3 regions of the Shewanella sp. A32 genome follow, and region 1 is predicted to be linked to each of the others. Evidence: predicted binding sites of a transcription regulator. Region 1 holds the regulator's gene; each other region holds the start of a gene.
What was found. The regulator ArgR, encoded in region 1, controls arginine synthesis, uptake and breakdown. The targets are predictions, from matches to a motif close to ANTGAATANNTATTCANT.
Positions count from the first base shown of each region.

Region 2: argA (amino-acid N-acetyltransferase) is a predicted target of ArgR. The motif match lies at 2,272-2,289, and genes of this name have one in related genera.
Region 3: PY479_RS16580 (aspartate aminotransferase family protein) is a predicted target of ArgR. The motif match lies at 1,886-1,903, and genes of this name have one in related genera.

Region 1 is NZ_JARFTS010000002.1:218,259-222,548, reverse strand. Features, by position in the region: gene ispB (octaprenyl diphosphate synthase) at 1-406, shown strand, start outside; gene mdh (malate dehydrogenase) at 485-1,420, opposite strand; gene argR (transcriptional regulator ArgR) at 1,708-2,178, shown strand; gene PY479_RS02960 (Dyp-type peroxidase) at 2,228-3,166, opposite strand; gene ggt (gamma-glutamyltransferase) at 3,264-4,290, opposite strand, start outside.
Region 2 is NZ_JARFTS010000025.1:33,721-38,010, forward strand. Features, by position in the region: gene rarD (EamA family transporter RarD) at 1-263, shown strand, start outside; gene PY479_RS14950 (PH domain-containing protein) at 240-770, opposite strand; gene argA (amino-acid N-acetyltransferase) at 882-2,201, opposite strand; gene rpmG (50S ribosomal protein L33) at 2,472-2,645, opposite strand; gene rpmB (50S ribosomal protein L28) at 2,652-2,888, opposite strand; gene radC (DNA repair protein RadC) at 3,011-3,688, opposite strand; gene coaBC (bifunctional phosphopantothenoylcysteine decarboxylase/phosphopantothenate--cysteine ligase CoaBC) at 3,825-4,290, shown strand, end outside.
Region 3 is NZ_JARFTS010000032.1:30,805-35,094, forward strand. Features, by position in the region: gene PY479_RS16570 (prolyl oligopeptidase family serine peptidase) at 1-444, shown strand, start outside; gene PY479_RS16575 (HDOD domain-containing protein) at 610-1,752, shown strand; gene PY479_RS16580 (aspartate aminotransferase family protein) at 2,171-3,388, shown strand; gene astA (arginine N-succinyltransferase) at 3,488-4,290, shown strand, end outside.

The sequences.
Region 1 (4,290 bases):
ACCCGAGATGGAACAAGCGCTGGCTGATTACGGTAAATATCTTGGTACTGCATTCCAATTAACCGATGACTTACTGGATTACACTGCCGAGACTGAAGAACTGGGTAAAAATATTGGTGATGACTTGGCAGAAGGAAAACCAACTCTGCCACTTATTTATGCAATGGCTCATGGTGACGAACATGCACGTCAGGTGATACGCAAAGCGATTGAAGAAGGTAATGGTACCGAACATATTGAAACCATTGTCGACACGCTAAATACCTGCGGAGCACTGGATTACACTCACCAAAGAGCTTTGCAAGAAGCTGACAAAGCGATTAGCGCTGTCGCGATTTTACCTGAAAGTGATTTTAAGCAGGCATTAATCAGTCTTGCAAAAATAGCGGTTTCACGTAGCAATTAAGGTATAACCTCGGAAATACGCAGTTTTGATAATAAAAAAGCGGCATGATGCCGCTTTTTTATTTAATTGGTATCGAGCTTATTTTACAAAGTCGACACCTAACTGAATATCAGCTTTCAGCGTATCAAGCATGCTATCTCGTGCTTTGATTTCAAATTCACTGAGTTCGCCACATGGCAATAATTGTTCGATACCATTTTTGCCGAGCAATATTGGTTGCGCAAACAAAGGTGCAAACTCACTGCCACCATCGACATAGGCACATTCCACGACGTTTGCTTCGCCTTGCAAGCCCCTAATCAACGACATGCAGAAGCGGAAAGCAGCTTGCCCCATGGACAAAGTGGCACTACCACCACCCGCTTTGGCATCAACCACCTCAGTGCCTGCATTCTGGATACGTTTAGTCAAAGCAGCCACTTCTTCATCGGTGAAGCTGACGCCTTTTACCTGTGACAGCAAAGGCAGGATAGTGACGCCACTGTGACCACCGATAACCTTGATCTTAACGTCGGCAATATCAATACCTTTTAGCTCAGATATAAAGGTTTCAGAGCGGATAACGTCAAGGGTTGTCACACCAAACAGCCGGTTTTTATCGTAAACACCCGCTTTCTTCAAAACCTCTGCGGCAATGGCCACCGTGGTATTGACTGGGTTGGTAATTACGCCAATTAATGCTGTTGGACAAACTACCGCGACTTTTTCAATTAAGTTCCGCACGATACCGGCGTTAATATTGAATAGATCCGACCGATCCATTCCCGGTTTACGCGCGACACCAGCGGAGATCAGAACAACATCTGCACCTTCGAGAGCCGGAGATGGATCTTCACCCGCAAAACCTTTAACCTTCACGGCGGTTGGAATATGGCTCAAGTCTACGGCAACACCGGGGGTAACCGGTGCAATGTCATACAGTGATAAATCAGAACCAGCAGGCAACTGGGTTTTTAACAGCAGAGCGAGGGCCTGACCAATACCACCGGCGGCACCAAGTACGGCAACTTTCATAGTACTCTCCGTCATTCTCGGGTTTTTATGTGACACAGATCTTATTTTGTGTGGCAAAAATCTATGACATCAATAGGTAAATAGCAATTATCCATTAGTCACATAAGACTTTATAAAGCTTCGAAGGCATTCTCGAAACATTGCTAATAACAATATAGGTCCAGCCTTTATTTCTCTCAAATTAAGCCAAACTGAATTTTTATTCACAAAAAATGACTATTACTTGACAGTAAATTCAAAAATATGCAGTATACGCCGGTCAGGATGAATAGAGACGCTGGACAAATATGACCGCGACCAAGAACCAGGACGATCTGATTAGGACGTTCAAAGCTATTTTAAAAGAAGAACGCTTTGGCTCTCAGAGTGAAATAGTTAACGCTCTCCAGACCGAAGGTTTTACCAACATAAATCAATCCAAAGTATCCCGGATGTTAAGTAAGTATGGGGCAGTACGCACCCGCAATGCCAAGCAAGAGATGGTTTACTGTCTCCCAGCTGAACTTGGTGTTCCTACCGCGGGTAGCCCACTGAAAAATCTGGTACTTGATGTCGATCATAATCAGGCAATGATTGTGGTAAGAACCAGTCCAGGAGCCGCGCAATTAATTGCGCGATTACTAGACTCTATCGGCAAACCAGAAGGGATCCTAGGCACGATTGCCGGTGATGATACCATCTTCATCTGTCCATCAAGCATCAAGGGGATCGAAGATACCCTGGAAACAGTAAAATCACTGTTTAATTATGCGGAGTAATACCAAGAAAATAACAAACGCACGCTAAAGTGCGTTTGTTATGGCTAACTTACAACTCACTGTAATGAATCATGAAATCCAGAGATGGTGCAAAAAATGATGACCCGGTTACAGCCTGAGTGAAATGCATCAAGTGGTCATGGTTCCCTTCGCCATCACCAAACACCATACTGTGAAGCATTTTTTCAAAGTGAGTCGGCGTTTTGCAGGTCGCAATAAACATTAACCCTTGGTGCTTCACAGTACCAAACGGCAAACTTTGACGTAGAATCTCCATAGATTCACCATGCTCATCCTTGAGATTCACTCGTTTAATATGTGCAGTCAAAGGCTTATCTTCAGACTCATATTCGATATTATCCTGCTTAGTCCGACCAATAATATCTTCCTGTTTCTTGGTTGGTAAGCGCTGCCACTTACGCAGATTGTGTACATACTTTTGGACGTGTATGTAGCTTCCACCTCTAAATTCAGGATCTTCTTCCCCCACCAGAGCCACCTGCTGACGGTTTCGGCCTTTCGGATTTTCTGTCCCGTCTACGAAACCAGTAAGATCGCGAGCGTCCATGTAACGGAACCCTCGTTCTTCGTCATCCAGTTCAGCTAACCCCTCAAGCATGCCGTAAACTTCATTTGCAACTAAATGCAGTATGTCCAAACGGTCACAACGCAGATGGAAAAACAGGTCATATTCGATTGCAGGGGCATCACGGTCGCCACTTTCCATTGCTGGGAATGGGCGCAATTCCGCCGGACGAGTGTCTGGGTATAACGCATCCCAGTAATTGGCACCAATCGCGACAAATCCGTTGAAGGCACTGTCTGCATATTGATCTGCCAATTCATAAATATACTGGGCAATATTGGCGAGGCATGGGCGCATCTGAGCCTCAACACCATCATTGGCATTGAACATCAAATAGACAGCGTGTAAATTGCCTTCCGCACAGATACCTAGTTGTTCCCGGGGCATATCTAGTGAGTCCATCCCAAAATCCTTTATCAGCTTAAACCGTATTCGGCACTATTATCCGTTACTTGAGCCAAAATTTACACTGAAACAAAGGGTTTTGAGATCAAAGCCATTAATATCCTGCTACTTGTCCGTCTTTGCGGCTTTCGGAAGCACCGCAATATACGCCAGTTTGCAAATCTCTCGCGATGGCCTGATAACCACCAAAAGCCCCCAGTGAATCCCGCAGAATGTGCCCTTTTTTCATCAATTCGCGTCGAGTTTCCATCGGGAACCCAGACTCAAGGCTTACGTAACCACCATCAGTCATCTGCTCCCCTGTCGGTTGAGTGGAGCCGGTATGTAAAATACGAGGTGCATCTCCTGCTTCTTGCAAATTCATACCAAAATCAATCAAATTGATAAGTATTTGGGCATGCATTTGGGGTTGCGTGGCACCGCCCATCACGCCGAAACTAAGCCAAGGTTTACCGTTTTTGGTCACAAATGCGGGAATAATGGTGTGAAATGGCCGTTTACCTGGTGCATAGCTGTTAAAACGCCCGGGAGTCAGATCAAACAATTGTCCGCGATCTTGTAGCACAAAGCCTAAATCTGGAGGCGTCATACCAGAGCCCATACCACGATAGTTACTCTGGATCAGAGACACCATGTTACCCTCGTTATCAGCGGTAGTGAGGTAGACAGTATCACCATGTTGTAGGTTAGGATTGCCCGGTTCTACGCTCCTTGCGGCTCGTTCCGGATCGATCAATTTTGCGCGTTGATAGTTGTAATCTTGCGAAATCAAGTCTTTAACTGGGATCTTATTAAAATCGGGATCTGCATAGAATTTGGCACGGTCCGCAAATGCCAGCTTTTTCGCCTCGACAAATAAATGCACATATTCAGGGCTGGTCTGTCCCATCGCCTTTACATTGTAGGGCTCCATGGTCTTTAAAATCTGTAATGCGGCAATGCCTTGGCCGTTAGGAGGCAGTTCCCAAACATCATATCCGCGATAATTAGCTGATACCGGTTTGACCCATTCGCTATGATGACTGGCCAGATCGTCGTAACTCAAATAGCCACCCTGAGCTTTCATATAGGCTGCGATACTGCGAGCAATACTTCCTTTGTAAAACTCATCTCTACCGCCC
Region 2 (4,290 bases), on a different contig from region 1:
GCTGGCATTTAAATCTGTTACTGATTGCCGCCGGGGTCATCACGACCATTCCTTTACTATGTTTTGCTGGTGCGGCGGTCCGTATTCCTTTAAGTACGCTTGGGTTCTTTCAATATGTCGGTCCCAGTATCATGTTCATTATGGCCATTACCTGGTTCCACGAACGTTTTGATATGGAAAAAAGCGTGACTTTTGGCTTTATCTGGGCAGCGCTGGCGGTCTTCACTAGTAACATGCTGTTAAGGCGTAGACGCCGCTTTTAATGCCCGCAAAAGCGATGAGGGATCGACGGTACTCAGTAACAAGGTGTAGCCTAAATCTGTAGGCACCATTATCACATTATGACTATCGGTGACGGCAGCAAACGCTTTGCTGCCAGAATCCAGTCGAAACCAACCTAAACTATACCCAGGTAATCCAACGCCATTAGTTCGCCACGATAAAGCCGGGGTTGCCTTGTCGGCGAGATTAATTGTTTGCGCCTGCTGTAACTGTAGATGGGATAACGCAATACTTTGGCTATATAAAGGCACCTTGATATCCAGTGTTTTCGCGGAAAGCGATAATCCTGCGTTATTGGTTTGCCAGTATATCCAGGTGAAAAAACCTATCGTCGCTAGTAACAGGCCAGCGGAGGCGGCTTTAGCAGTTGCAGGCATTGGTTTGAATAATAAAAACATGAGCAGTGCCAGCAGCACTAATAACAAGAGCATGAAGCTGACATGTGCAGTTTTCCCTAGCGGTGCGAGTATAAACCATTGGCTTTCCATGATAAGTACCCGATATCCTGAAGTGTTTGAGACTTATTTTTAGCCGGCCGACATAATATGTCAACTTTTCATTCTTGCATTAAAAAAGCCCTGCGTTGCAGGGCTTTAAGATTAGAGTTCAAGACGTAAAATTTTTGAACGTCGTTGATAGTTGTATAACTGCTTTTTCTTCTGCGGTAAGGCTTCGACTTCCACCATCTCAAAACCATGCTCTAGGAACCAATGAATACTGCGGGTTGTTAGGGCAAACAGATGTGCATACCCTCGCACCTTGGCCTGGTTGATGATGTTTTTCAGCAGCAAACTGCCACGGTCAGCATCACGATAGTCTGGATGAACGACCAGACACGCAAATTCACCGGCATTGTCTTCTTCAAATGGATACAACGCCGCACAACCGATCACTAAACCATCACGTTCGATCACCATGAACTGTTCGATTTCACGTTCCAGTTGCTCACGAGAACGTCTAACCAAAACACCCTGCTCTTCTAACGGCCGGATCAAGTTCAAAATACCGCCGATATCAGTGATAGATGCCCGGCGTAACCGTTCAGCACTTTCAGTGACAATCTGGGTCCCAATCCCTTCACGGGTAAAGAGTTCCTGCAGTAACGCGCCGTCTTCCTGATAACTCACCAGATGGCAACGTGGGACACCGGCGCGACTGGCGTCGATACTGGCTTTCAGGAATGCCAGAGTGCCGCGATCAATGTCTTCCTGATCCGCTAGGCTGGTGAGCAGCTTTTGTGCATCATTTGGCATCAATTCAGCGACCACTTCACCGAATTCATCTTCAATGCCGTGGCGTGATGAAAAGCCGATAATTTTGTCTGCTTTCAGTTTAATCGCAACCTGGGTTGCGACCTCTTCTGCAGTTAAGTTAAAGCTTTCGCCAGTAACAGACGCTGCAATCGGCCCCATCAGGACGATACCACCGGTATCAAGCATATGCTTCAGACCTTGAGTATCGATACGGCGAACTTTGCCTGACAGGCAAAAGTCCACGCCGTTATCCACCCCTAGTGGCTGAGCAATGACAAAATTACCGCTGACAACGTTAATTTGTGCGCCCTGCATTGGTGTATTGGACAGGCTCATGGATAACCTGGCGGTAATATCAAACTGTAGTGAACCGGCTACCTGCTTAATCACCTTGAGCGTACTTTCGTCAGTGATACGCACGCCATTATGATACGCAGGTTCGATATCGTTCTGTGCCAATGCTGCATCAATTTGTGGTCTGGCACCATATACCAACACCACTTTGATCCCCAAGCTGTGCAACAGCGCAACATCATTGATAATTGAACGGAACATTCCGTGGGCAACGGCTTCGCCGCCCAGCATTACCACAAATGTCTTGCCGCGATGAGCATTGACATAGGGAGCTGAGTGACGAAAGGAGTCAACCAATTCAGTGGTACGCACCTTGTGTTTTGCCTCTTACAATAGCGATAAAAAGAAAAACATGCCGATAGCATGTATTGCGCGTCATGCTAATGCATTTTAATTCACTTTAAAAGCATTTATTTTCACACCAAATCTGTTGAGTTCTGTTATACCTGCAATAAATGACAACAGTTCGACAGACTTGGCGATCCTATAACAGCCGACGACATTTTGCGCGTTTTCTATCCCATAACAAAAAAGCCCTTCAACATAAGTCAAAGGGCTTTTCAGCATTCGGCATAAAAGCAATTACTTGATTTTAGCTTCTTTGTAGATAACGTGCTGACGGATCACGGGATCAAATTTTTTGATCTCCATTTTCTCTGGCATGTTGCGCTTGTTTTTGTCAGTAGTGTAGAAGTGACCTGTCTTAGCGCTGGATACCAGTTTGATCTTTTCGCGGTTGCCTTTACCTTTAGCCATTTTCTATTACACCTTTTCGCCACGGGCACGAAGTTCAGCTACAACAACTTCGATACCTTTCTTGTCGATAATGCGCATACCTTTGGTAGAAACGCGCAATTGAACAAAACGCTTTTCGTCTTCTAACCAGAAACGATGGTTCTGCAGGTTAGGCAAGAAACGACGACGCGTTGCGTTTTTCGCGTGCGAACGGTTGTTACCAACCATTGGACGCTTGCCAGTAACTTGGCATACTCTAGACATGTCAATCTTCTCCAAAAACAATTTCTAACGCTCGAGCATTCATGTACCCCGTATGGCCGTCGCCCGAGGCACAAAGAGGGCGCATGTTATACTAGATAATTGAATAAAGATCAAGCCAATGATCATTCCAACCACCCGCGCTCAGCGAACGAAACTATCTCACAATCGCCCACAACCATATGATCCAGCAAAGGAACATCAATAGTTGTCAGCGCGTTTTTCAATCGCTCGGTAATTCGCCGATCCGCCAGACTGGGCTCTGCCACGCCAGACGGATGATTATGGCAAACAATGACCGCTGCAGCCTGCTTTTCCAACACCAAACGCACGACTTCTCGCGGATAAACGGAAGCGGCATCCAATGTTCCCCGAAACAGTTCAACGAACTGAATCACCCTGTGCTGGCTGTCCAGCAATAGTACGGCAAACACTTCGTAGGCTCGGTCTGCCAATTGTCTCATTAAATAGTCGCGAGTTAAATCAGGATTTGTCAAAACCGTCCCTCTTTGCAGCTTTTCTCGCGAAATTCTGCGAGAAATCTCTGCTGCCGCCTGCAACTGGGCAAATTTTACCGGTCCAACCCCAGGCAAACGGCAAACCTGTTCAACCGGTGCCGCTAATAATTGTCGCAATGAGCCAAACGTCAGCAGCATATCGCGCGCCATATCCACGGCATTCTGCCCAGGTAAGCCACTGCGTAACAGCACAGCCAATAACTCTGCGTCACTCAGACCACCCGCCCCTTGTTGTAACATTTTTTCCCGAGGCCCTTCACCATCTGGCCAGTCTCTGATTGCCATTGCAGACTCCTTTCCACCGTTCCCACTAAATCCTTAGCAGTTAAGTATGGCCTAACTTTTACCACCTGTGACTGCGACACACCGTATGCTTTATGGTATGTTTAGCGCCAGTTACTCCACCAAGTCGAATCTTCCTATGAGCTTGATGCACAAAAAAATCCTGTTGGGTATTGGCGGTGGTATCGCTGCTTACAAAAGTGCTGATCTGGTGCGCCGATTGAAAGAGCGAGGGGCAGACGTTAGAGTAGTGATGAGTGCCAGTGCCACACAATTCATCACACCGTTGACCTTACAGGCAGTGTCCGGCCATCCCGTTGCAACCGAGTTGCTCGATCCGACTGCTGAAGCGGGAATGAGCCATATTGAGCTGGCACGTTGGGCGGATCTATACATCGTCGCCCCAGCCACCGCTAACCTGCTGGCGCGCTTCAGAGCGGGAATGGCAGATGAATTGATTACGACAATTGCACTTGCCACCGCAGCGCCGCTGGTCGTTTGTCCGGCAATGAACCAACAGATGTATCAGCATCCAGCAACACAAGATAATCTCACGGTATTGGCGGACCGAGGAGTTACCCTTTGGGGACCAGGCGTCGGCAGCC
Region 3 (4,290 bases), on a different contig from region 1:
GCCAACATTGATACTCAACGGGTAGGCACTTATGGCGGTTCTTACGGTGGCTTCCTGACGTTCATGTCACTGTTTACCGCGCCGGATCTGTTCCAGTGTGGTGCGGCATTGCGCCCGGTCGCAGATTGGGCTCATTACAATGCCCCTTACACCTCGAATATTCTCAATACCCCAGACGATGACCCGATTGCCTACCGTCGTAGTTCGCCGATTGAACACGCACAAGGCCTGAAAAATCATCTGTTGATTTTGGGGGGGATTGAAGATGATAACGTGTTCTTCCAGGACAGTGTGCGCATGGTGCAGCACCTTATCGAGTTAGAAAATCCTCACTTTGATATGGCTTACTATCCGGTGGAACATCACGGCTTCCGCCAGCCTTCCAGTTGGCTGGATGAGTATCGCCGTATTCTGCGACTGTTTGAGACCGATTTAAAAAAATAGTCACCTCAGCAGGACGGCAATCGAAAACAGGCTCAGTTAGAGCCTGTTTTTTATGATTCGCGGAGAGTTAACTCAATATCCTTGATGTTTAGTATGATTAATCCAGATAAAATGGACGAATAATTCAGATTTTTACTGGCAAATGCCAAGAGGAAAACAGCACAGGTGGTAGCGTCGGTTTCAGGCGGATTCAAGCCCGCGCCAGTGGCAGCACTGGAACAGAAGTTCCTGCAACAATTAATTCTGGGAACTCAAGCGAACACTCCGGTCTGGGATGATCCAGAACCAGAGTTAGAAGCCATTGCTTTTAAGCTGGAAATCGAGCGCGAAGCGGCAATGGCGCGCATTGCAAAAAAGCAGCAGACCAAACAATTGGCACAACAGATTAATAGTCAGTTGCATATGAGTCTGAAAACGGAACTGGCAAACCAACTGGCGTCTCTCGACATTATTCAGCGCCACAGCCCGGTATCAGATAAGCATCTCTTGTTATTGGAGATGCTGCATTCACCACAACTGGATTTAAACCGACTACGTCCTGCCGTTGCCAGTCAAGCCTGGTTGGTACGCGATCTGACTAACATGGTCAATAGTCCGGTTTTTGGTGCCAGAAGACCGCAAAATAAAGACTTGCAGGTGTCTGATTTGAAACTGGTGCTTGGGTATATCGGCATGGATAACCTGAGACTGTTGATCCCATTTTATATCTGCCGTCACTGGTTGCCGCTGGGACATACCGGGTTGTTATGGATCAATCGTAAACTCTGGCGTTACGCCCAGATCCAAGGCGTTGCCACCCGCGCCCTAGCGGCATTACATGAACAGGATGGCGCCTTATTATATGCACTGTCGTTGATGCGCCAGCTTGGGGCTTCTGTGGTATTAGGGATGGGCGCTTCAATCTTTGAACAACTGCGTGGCAACTGGCTCAAAGAAGCCAGTAAAGCACGGGATAAAGAGTTGTATGACGCCGTCGCTGTCAGCGAATTCCCGGCACTGGAGATTTTTCAGCAGGTGCAAGAGCATGCGATGCGGCTTAACTGGCAGCTGCCGCAGGCGTTAGGATTTGCCGATAGTGCATTGATAACCTGGTTGCAGGAGTTGGAAGACAAACAGGGCTTTGAGCAGATGCCGTTGTTGGCTCAACTGGTCGCCAAAGCCAGCTGCTATGCACAGAGTTTACTACTTGATGAAAGTCATCAACTGAGTTTTCGGGACAAGCAGCTCCTTAACAGTTACTACGCTATGAGTGAGCAGGAGCTTATCCGTTTACAAGGCCAGAATTATCGTAAATTGAGCTTATTCTGAGCGACCAAGATTGATTGGCACGCCAAGTTGACGCCTGACCTGATTGGCGCTTTAAAATATTTGGTATTTTCTCCTAGTGTGTCTTCTACCTAACAGCAACTACTGCTATTATTTTGTTTAACTATTCATTTAAAGTGAATAGTTAAACATTTGTGGTTCGGTTGCTTTTTTTTGTGACTAATTATGCCTGGAAATATCGGCTAATCGCCTTTTTACTTCCTGAAATCAGATCTTTATGCACTTACCCTTCGAAGAGTTAAGCGCCGGCCCTGATCAATCTGGTATTTTGATCACAATTTAGCTATTAATGTCACATATCTAAAACACCGATCCGCAGTAATACTAGACGACAAAGAGAGATTAACTGCGAAGGGACAGCGGTTATAGCGCTGTCTGAAATCATAAAGGATATTCAGGAATGAGTGTGAAAATGAATCTGACCCGTGCTCAGTTTGATGAAGTTATGGTGCCTAATTATGCACCGTCTCCGATAATCCCGGTACGTGGCCAGGGCAGTCGGGTCTGGGACCAGGAAGGTAAAGAGTATGTCGACTTTGCTGGTGGTATTGCGGTGACCTGTCTGGGACATTGTCATCCCGCATTGGTCAATGCATTAAAAGAGCAGGGTGAGAAACTGTGGCACCTGTCTAACGTTATGACTAATGAACCGGCATTGGCATTGGCGACCAAATTGGTGAATGCCACCTTTGCTGAAAAGGTCTATTTCGCTAACTCAGGAGCAGAAGCAAACGAAGCCGCACTGAAACTGGCTCGCCGTTATGCGGTTGACAACTATGGCCCAGAGAAAGACGAGATCATTGCTTTTGATAAAGCATTCCATGGCCGTACTTTCTTTACTGTGAGTGTTGGCGGCCAGGCGGCCTATTCTGATGGTTTTGGTCCTAAGCCACAGGCGATTACCCACATTCCTTATAACGATATTGAAGCACTGGAAGCAACCGTTTCCGAGAAGACCTGCGCAATTATGCTGGAACCGCTGCAAGGCGAAGGTGGCATTATTAGCGGTGACCCGGCGTTTTTACGTAAGGTGCGTGAACTGGCGGATAAATACAATGCACTGGTGGTGTTTGATGAAGTGCAGAGTGGTATGGGCCGCACCGGTGATCTGTATGCCTATATGGGGACCGATATCGTGCCGGATATTCTGACCACAGCGAAAGCGCTGGGTGGCGGTATCCCAATTGCAGCAATGCTGACTACCAGCGAAATTGCTGCACACTTCAAAGTGGGGACTCATGGTTCCACTTATGGTGGTAACCCGCTGGCTTGTGCTATCGGTAATGCAGTAATGGATATTGTGAATACCCCGGAAGTGCTCGACGGTGTGAAATATCGTGAACAGCTGCTGCGTGATGGGTTGAACAGTATTAATGATAAATACCATGTGTTCTCACAGGTACGTGGTAAAGGGTTGTTGATTGGTGGCGTGCTGAATGAAAAATATCAGGGCCGCAGCCGCGATTTCCTGCTGGCCGCTATCGATAACGGTCTGATGGTGCTGGTTGCCGGTGCCAACGTTCTGCGTTTTGCTCCCTCACTGATCATCCCAGAGGCAGACATTGCCGAAGGCATCGCCCGCCTGGAAAAAGCAGTTGCTCAGATAGTTGAAGCCTGAAGCGTTCAGGAAGTTCTTTGCCCCTGACCTTTATGCTTATTCCCCGTTTCCGGTGTGTTGATACACCGGAAACTCGGTGGGGACACAGGAGAGTTAACCATGTTGATAATCCGGCCTATTTGCCAGTCTGATTTTGCCGCCCTGCGTTATATTGCCGAAGCGTCTGGCCACGGCTTTACGTCGTTACCGGTCAATGATGAAGTCCTCACTGCCAAGATTAATCGCGCGGAAGCCTCATTTAATAAACCGGTTAGCAAGCCTTATGACGAAAGTTATCTGTTCGTCATGGAAGATACCGATACCGGCGAGGTGGTGGGTACCTGTGGTATTGAAGGTGCTGTTGGCATGGAGGATGCTTTTTATCACTATCGTCTCGGCACGGAAGTTTATCATTCGGCGCAAATTGGTGTCCGCAATGAAGTCGAAACACTAACCCTGTGTCATGACTACACGGGTGCTGCAGAAATGTGCACACTGTTTCTGCGTAAGGATTATCGTAAAAGCACCAACGGTCGCCTGCTTTCTCGTTGTCGTTTTCTGTTCCTGGCACAGCATCCATCACGTTTTGGTGAAACTGTGATTGCCGAAATGCGTGGTGTCAGCGATGCCTCGGGCAATTCCCCCTTCTACGGCTGGTTACAACAGCATTTTCTCGGTATCGATTTTATCGAAGCTGATTATCTTTCCGGACTCGGGCAAAAAGCGTTTATGGCCGAGATGATGCCGCGCAGTCCGGTGTATGTTTGCATGTTGCCTGAAGCGGCGCAGCGAGTGATCGGTGAAGTGCATACCAATACGCGTCCGGCGCTGAGCTTGTTGCAGGCTGAGGGGTTCCGCTGTCGCGGTTATGTCGACATTTTCGATGGCGGTCCCACCGTTGAGTGCACCCTGCAAGAGATCCG